Regions from separate parts of the Sodalis sp. RH24 genome, predicted to be linked through region 1. Evidence: predicted binding sites of a transcription regulator. Region 1 holds the regulator's gene; the other holds the start of a gene.
What was found. The regulator sigma-54, encoded in region 1, starts transcription at its own class of promoters, with help from an activator protein. The targets are predictions, from matches to a motif close to GTTGGCACANNTTTCGCTNT.
Positions count from the first base shown of each region.

Region 2: a site for sigma-54 is predicted at 1,954-1,973, ahead of ACL2XG_RS14055 (gamma-glutamyltransferase family protein). Genes of this name have one in related genera too.

Region 1 covers NZ_CP178729.1:4,214,200-4,218,919, forward strand. The annotation lists gene rapZ (RNase adapter RapZ) at 1-851, opposite strand, end outside; gene ptsN (PTS IIA-like nitrogen regulatory protein PtsN) at 963-1,442, opposite strand; gene hpf (ribosome hibernation promoting factor) at 1,549-1,836, opposite strand; gene rpoN (RNA polymerase factor sigma-54) at 1,860-3,293, opposite strand; gene lptB (LPS export ABC transporter ATP-binding protein) at 3,341-4,066, opposite strand; gene lptA (lipopolysaccharide ABC transporter substrate-binding protein LptA) at 4,081-4,662, opposite strand; gene lptC (LPS export ABC transporter periplasmic protein LptC) at 4,640-4,720, opposite strand, start outside.
Region 2 covers NZ_CP178729.1:3,080,242-3,084,961, reverse strand. The annotation lists gene ACL2XG_RS14065 (AtzE family amidohydrolase) at 1-18, opposite strand, end outside; gene hpxX (oxalurate catabolism protein HpxX) at 15-224, opposite strand; gene ACL2XG_RS14055 (gamma-glutamyltransferase family protein) at 324-1,910, opposite strand; gene ACL2XG_RS14050 (MurR/RpiR family transcriptional regulator) at 2,057-2,902, shown strand; gene ACL2XG_RS14045 (transporter substrate-binding domain-containing protein) at 3,132-3,923, shown strand; gene ACL2XG_RS14040 (amino acid ABC transporter permease) at 3,937-4,605, shown strand; gene ACL2XG_RS14035 (amino acid ABC transporter permease) at 4,602-4,720, shown strand, end outside.

The DNA of each region.
Region 1 (4,720 bases):
GGTTTGCGCTTTTCCAGGGTGCGGTGCCGGGACTGGACGTTTTTACCGCGTGAACGGAAATAGTCCGCCAGCTGCTCGGCCACGTAGACCGAGCGGTGTTTGCCGCCGGTGCAGCCAATGGCCACGGTCAGGTAGCTGCGGTTATTGGTTTCCAGCATCGGCAACCATAACTCCAGGTAACTGCGGGTTTGATAGATAAAATTATGCACTTCGGTATGGCGGTCGAGAAAGGCCGCCACCGGCTTATCCAGCCCGGTCATCGGCCGCAGTTTGGGATCCCAGTGCGGGTTGGGCAGGAAACGCACGTCGAAAACATAATCGGCGTCGATGGGCAGGCCGTGCTTATAGCCGAAAGACTCGAACACGATGGTCAGCTCGCGCTCGCGTTTGCCCAGCAGCCGGGCACGCAGCATTTCCGCCAGCTCATGCACCGACATTTCCGTGGTATCGATAATCAGATCCGCGCGGGAGCGCAGCGGTTCCAGCAGTTCATTCTCTTCATCAATGGCGCTTTCCAGCGACAGGTTCTTGCTGGATAACGGATGCAGGCGCCGGGTATCGCTATACCGCCTGATTAGGGTGCTGCGATCGGCGTCGAGGAACAACAGCTGCGGCGAAAAGCTTTGCGGCAGGTTGTCCATGGCGTGCTCGAAAATCTCCGGCGTCTCGGGCATATTGCGCACATCAATGCTCACCGCGGCGGAGATATTCCGGTCGGCCAGCGTATTGGCCAATTGCGGCAGCAGCACCACCGGCAGGTTATCGACGCAATAAAACCCCATATCTTCCAGCGCGCGCAGCGCGACTGATTTCCCTGAACCGGATCGACCGCTGACAATCATCAGCACCATGACGACTCCCCTCTGGTATTTTTATTGACCCATTGGCCACGCTTGCCGTAATCGCGCCAATGACTCCCCGCTGGTCGGTACAGCGCCGGGCAGGCAATCCGACCCGGCGCGTTAAGACCCGGCTTCCGTTTCCGTCATTATGGCATACAGCTCTTCATCGCTTTGCGCGGCGCGCAGGCGACGGCAGACCGTTTTATCGGCCAGGCGCTTGGCCACCAGGGCCAGGGTGTGCAAATGGGTTTTACACTGCTCGGCCGGCACCAATAGCGCAAACAGCAAATCCACCGGTTGGTTATCTATCGCATCAAAGGCAATGGGCTGCTCCAGGCGGATAAACACACCGACCGCGCGCAGGGTGTCTTCTTCCAGCTTGCCGTGCGGGATGGCGATACCGTTGCCGATACCGGTACTGCCCATGCGTTCACGGGTCAATACGGCCTCGAACACCACCTGCGGCGCCAGGTTGAGCTGCTTGGCCGCCAGCTCGCTGATAATTTCCAGCGCGCGCTTTTTGCTCTGGCAGTGGATGGAGCCGCGGGTGCACTCAAGGCTTAACACCGTGTTTATTTGCAAAGCTGTATCGTTAGTCATTTCATTTCACTTAAGGCGCTTGTTTCACCTTTAAGACTCATCGGCCCGTTATCGTACGGATAACGAGCCGATGTGAGGTTAGGTAGCGATAATGGCTACAGTGAATTCAGTACTGTTTCAGTTTCTCTTTATGTTTGTTCAACTGGCGCGTCAGCTTGTCGATCAGCAAATCGACGGCGGCATACATATCGTCCGCCTCTGACGTCGCGTGCAGCTCACCGCCGTTGACATGGATCGTCGCTTCGGCAATCTGCTGGACTTTTTCGATCTTCAGAACAATATATACCTGATTGATCCGGTCGAAGTATTGTTCCAGCTTGGAAAATTTCGTCGTCACGAAATCGCGCAAAGCATCGGTGATTTCAACGCGCTGTCCGGTAATATTCAGCTGCATAGTGTCTTCCTTCTCTGTAGAGGTCAAACCATTTGCTTACGCTGGTTTGACGGCGGGATGGACAAAGACTCTCGGTATTTTGCCACGGTTCGCCGCGCCACCATAATGCCCTGATCGGAAAGCAGGGTGGTCAGCTTGCTATCGCTTAGCGGCTTCGCCGGGTTTTCCGCGGCGATTAATTTTCTCACCAGCGCACGAATGGCCGTAGAAGACGCTTCGCCTCCCCCCTCGGTATTGACGTGGCTGGAGAAAAAATATTTCAGTTCAAAAATGCCGCGCGGGCTGTGCAGATATTTTTGCGTCGTGACGCGGGATATCGTCGATTCGTGCATCTCCACCGCCTGGGCGATATCCGCCAGCACCATGGGCCGCATATACTCCTCTCCCTGATCGAAAAACGCCTGTTGCTGCTCCACGATGCAGCGGGTCACTTTTAACAGCGTGTCATTACGACTTTCCAGGCTTTTGATCAACCAGCGCGCTTCCTGCAAATGGCTGCGGATAAATTGTCCGTCCGAGTCATTGCGGGTGGTATTGCCGAGCGCGGCGTATTGCTGGTTGATTTTAAGATTGGGAATGCTGTCGGTATTGAGCTCCACCGTCCAGCGATTATGCACCTTGCGCACCAGGACGTCCGGGATGACATATTGCGATTCGGTGGTATTGATTGACTGGCCGGGCCGGGGATCGAGGGATTGGATCAGCGCCATGGCGGATTTCAGCACGTCTTCCTTTAGGCGGGTGGATCGCAGCAGGCTGCGGAAATCATGGCTGGCCAGCAGATCGAGATAGTCGCTGACGATAAGCCTGGCTTCGTTCAGGTAAGGGAAATCCTTCGACAGCTGCGATAGCTGGATCAGCAGGCAATCCCGCAGATCCCGCGCCGCCACGCCCACCGGATCAAAGCGCTGCACGCGTTTTAATACCGCTTCCACTTCGTCCATGGTGACGCTGTCGTCGCCGATGCACTCGAGGATATCTTCCAGCGGCACCGTCAGGTAACCGGTTTCATCCACCGCGTCGACGATGGAGGTGGCAATGGCGATATCGGTATCGGAAAACGGCGTCAGCTCCACCTGCCACATCAGGTAATCCTGCAGGGTCTGGATGGTTTCGCCCTGGTAAATCGGCAGTTCTTCGTCGCGGTAGTCGGTGCCGGTGCCCGAGGGCGTGCCCGCCGAGTACATTTCGTCCCAGGTGGCGTCAAGCGGCAGTTCTTCCGGCATGTCCTTCTGCTCCATCGCCTCGCGGGTATCAAGCGATTCGCTGTCGGGTACGTCGTGTGAGTCTATTTCTTCATGGACATCGGTTTGCTCAAGTAAGGGGTTGCTTTCCAGCGCGGTTTGAATCTCCTGCTGAAGTTCAAGCGTAGACAGTTGCAGCAGGCGTATTGCTTGCTGTAACTGCGGAGTCATGGCGAGTTGCTGACTAAACCTGAGTTGCAAACCTTGCTTCATATAATGCGTCAATTAACCTCTTGGGGCTTTCACTTCAGGACACCTTATCAGAGGCGGAACTCTTCGCCCAGATAAACACGCTTCACCTGCTCGTCCTGAAGGATTTCGGCGGGTGTGCCATGGGCGATAAGATGTCCCTGGCTTACGATATAGGCGCGCTCGCAGACGTCCAATGTTTCGCGTACGTTATGATCGGTAATCAGCACGCCCAGGCCGCTATCGCGCAGATGTTCAATGATTTTCTTGATATCGATGACGGAAATCGGGTCGACGCCGGCAAAGGGCTCGTCAAGCAGGATGAATTTAGGGTTGGCCGCCAGGGCGCGGGCAATTTCCACCCGCCGCCGCTCGCCGCCGGATAATGATTGCCCCAGGTTATCGCGCAGATGGGCGATATGGAATTCTTCCATCAGCGCATTGGCGCGGTCGTCGCGCTGCGAAGCGCTGAGATCGTTTCTGATCTGCAATACCGCCATCAGGTTATCAAACACGCTCAGGCGGCGGAAAATCGACGCTTCCTGCGGCAGGTAGCCGATGCCGCGCCGGGCGCGGGTATGCAACGGCAGCAGGCTGATATCGTCGTCATCGATAATAATGCGCCCGGCGTCGCGCTGGATGATGCCGACCACCATGTAGAACGTGGTGGTCTTGCCGGCCCCGTTCGGCCCCAGCAACCCGACGATTTCCCCTGAGCTGACCTTGAGGCTGACGTCTTCCACCACATGTCGGCCCTTGTAGGCTTTAGCCAGGTTTTCTGCGATTAATGTTGCCATGGGTTCAATTACTCTTATTTAGTGCCGGATTTGGGCGCCTTGGGCGCTGAGGACGCTTTGGGTGCCGCGCCCGCCGGGTTCTTATCCTGCAGCTGGGACGGCACCAATACGGTGGTGACCCGTTTGCCCTTGTCGCTGAAGGCTTCCATTTGCTGTTGTTTAACCAGGTAGGTGATGCGATCGCCCTTGACGTTGCTGTCGAGCTGTTCGAGATAAGCGTCGCCGGTCAGCACCACAAAATCGTTGGCCAGCTCATAGCGGACCTTTTGCGCATGGCCCTTCACCGGCTTGCCGTTGTCCTGCATCTGGTAAAACGTCACCGGATTGCCGTAACCCTCGACCACTTCCTTGCCCTGTTCGCCGTTGGGGCGGGTGATGACCACTTTGTCCGCCCGGATGTCGATGGAGCCTTGTTTGACCACCACCGTACCGGTAAGGGTGACGACATTGGTCTGCATATCGACGGCCTGCTGCTCGGAATCAATATTGATCGGCTGGTCGGTATCGCCGGTCAGCGCCAGGGCATTGGCGCTCGCCAGCAGCAGCGCGCCGGCCGCAAAAACGTAACAGATGTTATTTTGGATTTTGGATTTCATAAGAGGTCTTAACCTTTTCAATCAGCTCGGCAGTCTTGTTCCGCAGGTTTCCGCGCAT
Region 2 (4,720 bases), 1.1 Mb from region 1:
CAGGGTGGTGATGTTCATGCCTTATAGACTCCCGCCACGTCCAGCCGGTCATCCAGCGGAAAGGCCATCAGTGGGGCCGCCATGGCGGCGATGCGCTCAAACTGCGCCAGCAGCTCCGCGCGCCTGGCGTCATCAAGCTTAAGCGCCAGCACGCTTTCCATCTGGCGGATATAGGCCGCGCAATCGATGGGAACGGCATCGCCAGGCGGGGAATCGTTTGGCATTGAGTCGCCGGGCGCTGAATCGCCCGGTACTGAAACCATGGGTACCGCATCGGTCGGAATCAAGGGCTTATCCATCAGGTTCTCCAGGTTTTGCTAACACTAAAATCCGGCGGCGCTGCCGTTGCTGCGCGGGTCAAACGCGCCCTCCAGCATCCCGTTGGTATGGCGCACTATCGCGCCGGCGTGTCCGACCGCTTCGCTGAAATCCGGCAGGGACTCCACCTCGTGGCCGAGCACGCGCAGGGCATCAAAGGTGGCGCCGCTAAAACGCCCTTCGAGTTTCAGGGTATCGGTGGCCTGCCCCCAGGTCCGCCCCAGCAGCCAGCGGGGCGCGTTGACGGCTTGCTGCAACGGCATGCCCTGCATGATATGGCGGGTAAATATCGCCGCCTGGGTCTGCGGCTGGCCGTCCCCGCCCATGGCGCCGTAGACCATGACCCGGCCGTCATGCAGCTTTGCGGCGGCCGGATTAAGCGTATGGAACGGATATTTGCCCGGCGCCAGCGCCCGCAAATGCCCGGGCTCCAGGCTAAAGGCGGCGCCGCGGTTTTGCCACAATATACCGCTTTTCGGCAGCACCACGCCGCTGCCGAATTCGTGGTAAATGCTCTGGATAAAGGACACCGCCAGCCCGCTGCTGTCCACCGTGCCCATCCATACCGTATCCCCCGGCGCCAGCATACTGCCCCAGGGCGCGGCGCGTTCGGCGTCCACCCGGCGCGCCAGGCCGTCCAGGAAAGCGGGCGCCAGCAGGGCGTCAGGATCGCAGGCCAGGTGCGCCGGGTCGGTGATAACTTCATCGCGCAGCGCGAACGCCAGCTTGGTGGCCTCGACGATGCGATGGATGGTCTGGGTTTCAGACTGCGCGGCCATGGACAGGCGATCGGTAATGCCGAGGATGGCCAGCGACACCAGGCCCTGGGTGGGTGGCGCCAGGTTAAACAGCTCGCCTTTGCCGTGCGCCAGGCGCAGCGGGGCGCGCCGTCTGGCGCGGTAAGCGGCCAAATCCGCGGCGGTGACCGGCATGCCGATCGCCTTCATTTCCTGGGCCATGCCGGCGGCTACCGGGCCGCGGTAAAAACTGTCCAGTCCCTGCTCCGCCAGGGCGATAAGGGTTTCGGCGAGCCGCGGCTGGGTAAAGCGGCTGCCGGCCAGCGGAATCTCCCGATGGGGAAAAAACACCCGGGCAAAATCCGCCCGGCCCGCCAGTTCGGAGAATTTGGCGCGGGAAGCCTGTTCCTGCGACAGGGAAACCGGCATGCCGTCGGCGGCATAACGGATGGCGTCCGCGAGCAGGCTTGATAGCGGCAGCCGCGGGTAGCCCATTTCCGCCGAGAGCGACAGCGCCTCAGCCCAGCCGGCCACCGTGCCCGCCACCGTCAGCGCCGACATCGCGCCGCGATGGGGGATAAGCGCCTCATCCCGGTAAAAATCGAAGGTCGCCAGCGAACCCGCCGGGCCGCCGGCATCGATGGCGACCGGCTCGCCGCGCGGCGGCACGATAAGCCAGAAACCATCGCCGCCCAGGCCGTTCATATGCGGGTAGACCACCGCGATGGACGCGGCGGCGGCCACCATCGCTTCAATGGCGTTGCCGCCCGCGCGCAGGACGGCCAGCGCGCTTTCACTGGCAAGATGATGAGGCGTTACCGCCATGCCCATCGGCGCCATGGAACTGTTGTTCATCGTGGTCAATATCTCTTGTTAACGGGCGGAGGCTGGCAACAGTTAAGCAAGAGGCGTTCCAACCCGCGCCGCCGGATTCATTTGCCTGCGCCGCGGCAGGATATGCTAGGGTAATATGAAACAAAGGTTGCAGCCGGGAAGGAGATATGAAGCAATTCGATGAGCGCCTGCGCGCCGCTTATGCGCAGCTTTCACCGCAGGAACAGCGGGTCGCCGCGTTTATCCTCGATCATTTCGACGATCTGATCAGTTATAACAGCGCGGAGCTGTCGCGTTTAAGCGGCGTCTCCAAGGCGACCGTCAGCCGGCTGTTCAAACGCCTGGGTTATGATAACTATCGCCAGATGCGCGACGAACTGCGGGTGTTGCGCCAAAGCGGGATGCCGTTAACCGATAGCCGCGACGCGGTCCAGGGCAACACGCTGTTGTCACGGCATTACAAACAGGAAATGGCTAACCTGACCTACTGGGTCAACCGGCTGGACGGCGCGCAGTTTTCCGCGGTGATAACGGCGATGGATAATGCCCGGCGTCTGTGTCTGGTGGGCTTGCGCAACAGCTATCCGGTGGCGATGCACCTGCGCCAGCAACTGCTGCAGGTGCGCGGGCGGGTGAGCCTGCTGCCGCAGCCGGGGCAGACGCTGGCCGAAGAAATAGTGGATCTGACCGCCGAGGATATGGTGGTGGTGGTGGCGTTTCGCCGGCGCACGCCGCAAATCCGGCCGTTATTATTGCAGCTTAAAAATAACGCCGTGCCGGTGCTGCTGATAAGCGAGCCCCAGGCGCAGGCGCTGATTCCGCTGGCGCGCTGGCATATCGCCGCAACGCTTGACAGCGTATCGGCGTTTGATTCCTACTCGTCTGCCATGAGCCTGGCGAACCTTATCAGCAACGCATTGCTGCATCATACCCTGGCCCAGGGACGGGCGCGCATCCACAGTATCGCCGATGGGTATGGCGAACTGGATGAGCTTGAACCCCGGGGTTCATAAAAAAACAGCGCGACATAGCGGTGCGCTTGCACTTTATGGGTGCGTTATTTTCCCGCCGCAGGGCCAAGGCTTTGCCATTCCCGTTAGCATAACCCCGCTTATGGCGGGGCTGGCCTGATGTTTCCCCCCGGTGTTCCCCGGCGTGAATCAATGGTTTCATTTGGCACATTAGTTGCAGATAATTAGCCTGAGAATCATTTGTTTCATTACTTCATCTTGGGAACCCGGTATGCAAATCAGAAAACAGCTTATAGCCCTGGCGGGCGCGGTCCTGTTGTTTACCCAGGCGGGGGCGGCCCTGGCCGATCAGTTACAGCAAATCCAGCAGCGCGGCGTGCTGCGGGTCGCCATTCCACAGGACTTCCCCCCTTTTGGGTCGGTCGGCACCGATCTGCAGCCCCAGGGCTACGATATCGACATGGCGCGTTACCTGGCCGACAAGATGAAGCTGAAATTGCAGCTGGTGCCGGTGACCAGCGCCAACCGGGTGCCTTATTTGCAAACGGACAAGGTCGATCTGGTGATTTCCAGTTTGGGTAAAAACGCCGAGCGCGAAAAAACCATTGATTTCAGCCGCGCTTACGCGCCGTTTTTCCTCGGCGTCTTCGGGCCGAAGGACGACGGGCTGAAAGCGCCGGCGGAACTGGCCGGCAAAACGGTGGGGGTGACCCGCGGCGCGGTGGAGGATATGGTGCTGACCGATCTGGCGCCGAAGGATGCCCAGATCAAGCGTTATGAAGATAACAACACCACGCTGTCGGCCTATATGTCCGGCCAGGTGCAGTATGTGGCGACCGGTAATCTGGTGGTGAGCGCCATTGCCCGCCAGAACCCGGCCAAGGCGCCGGCGGCGAAATTTATGCTTAAGGACTCGCCGTGCTATGTCGGCCTGCGCAAGGATGAGCCGGCGCTGAAGGAGAAGGTTAACGCCCTGATCGACGAAGCGCTGAAAGACAATACCCTCAACAGTCTGTCCGAAAAATGGATGAAAGCGCCGCTGCCGGCCGATTTGGGCGCCTGAGGACGCCGCGCCCATGACCTATCAGCTTAATTTCGCCGCCCTGTGGCCCTATACGCCCGAACTGCTGTCCGGGCTGTGGGTGACCCTGATGCTGACCACCGCCGCCACGGCGGGCGGTATTACCCTCGGCGTGTGCGGCGCGGCTATCCGCAGCGGCCGGTATGTCGTGCCGGGCCGGTTATGGGGCGTCTATGTGGAGCTTATCCGCAATACGCCGTTTGTGGTGCAGCTGTTTTTTATCGTCTTCGGCCTGCCGGCGCTGGGGCTGAAAATGACCGCCGGCGAGGCGGCGCTGCTGGCGATGGTGGTGAATCTCGGCGCCTACAGCACGGAAATCATCCGCGCGGGCATCCAGGCCACGCCGAAGGGGCAGTGGGAGGCCGGCCGGGTGCTCGGCCTGTCGCGCGGCCAGGTCTTCCTGCGGGTGGTGCTGCCGCCGGCATTAAAACGCATCTACCCCGCGCTGGTGAGCCAGTGCGTGATCGTGATGCTCGGATCGTCGGTGGTTTCCCAGGTGTCTTATGAGGAACTGACGTTTGCCGGCAGCCTTATCCAGTCGCGTACGTTCCTGAGTTTTGAGGTGTACCTGGTGGTGACGCTGATGTATCTGATGCTGTCGCTGCTGATGCGCCAGGTATTGCTACGGGCCGGGCGCCTGATCTTCGGCGGAGAAGAGGCATGACGTCGTTTACCGACTGGGATATCCTGCGCAACCTGCTGCTGGCCGCGCGCTGGACGCTGCTGTTGTCGCTGGTGGCCTTTGCCGGCGGCGGCCTGTTGACCCTGCCGCTGATGTT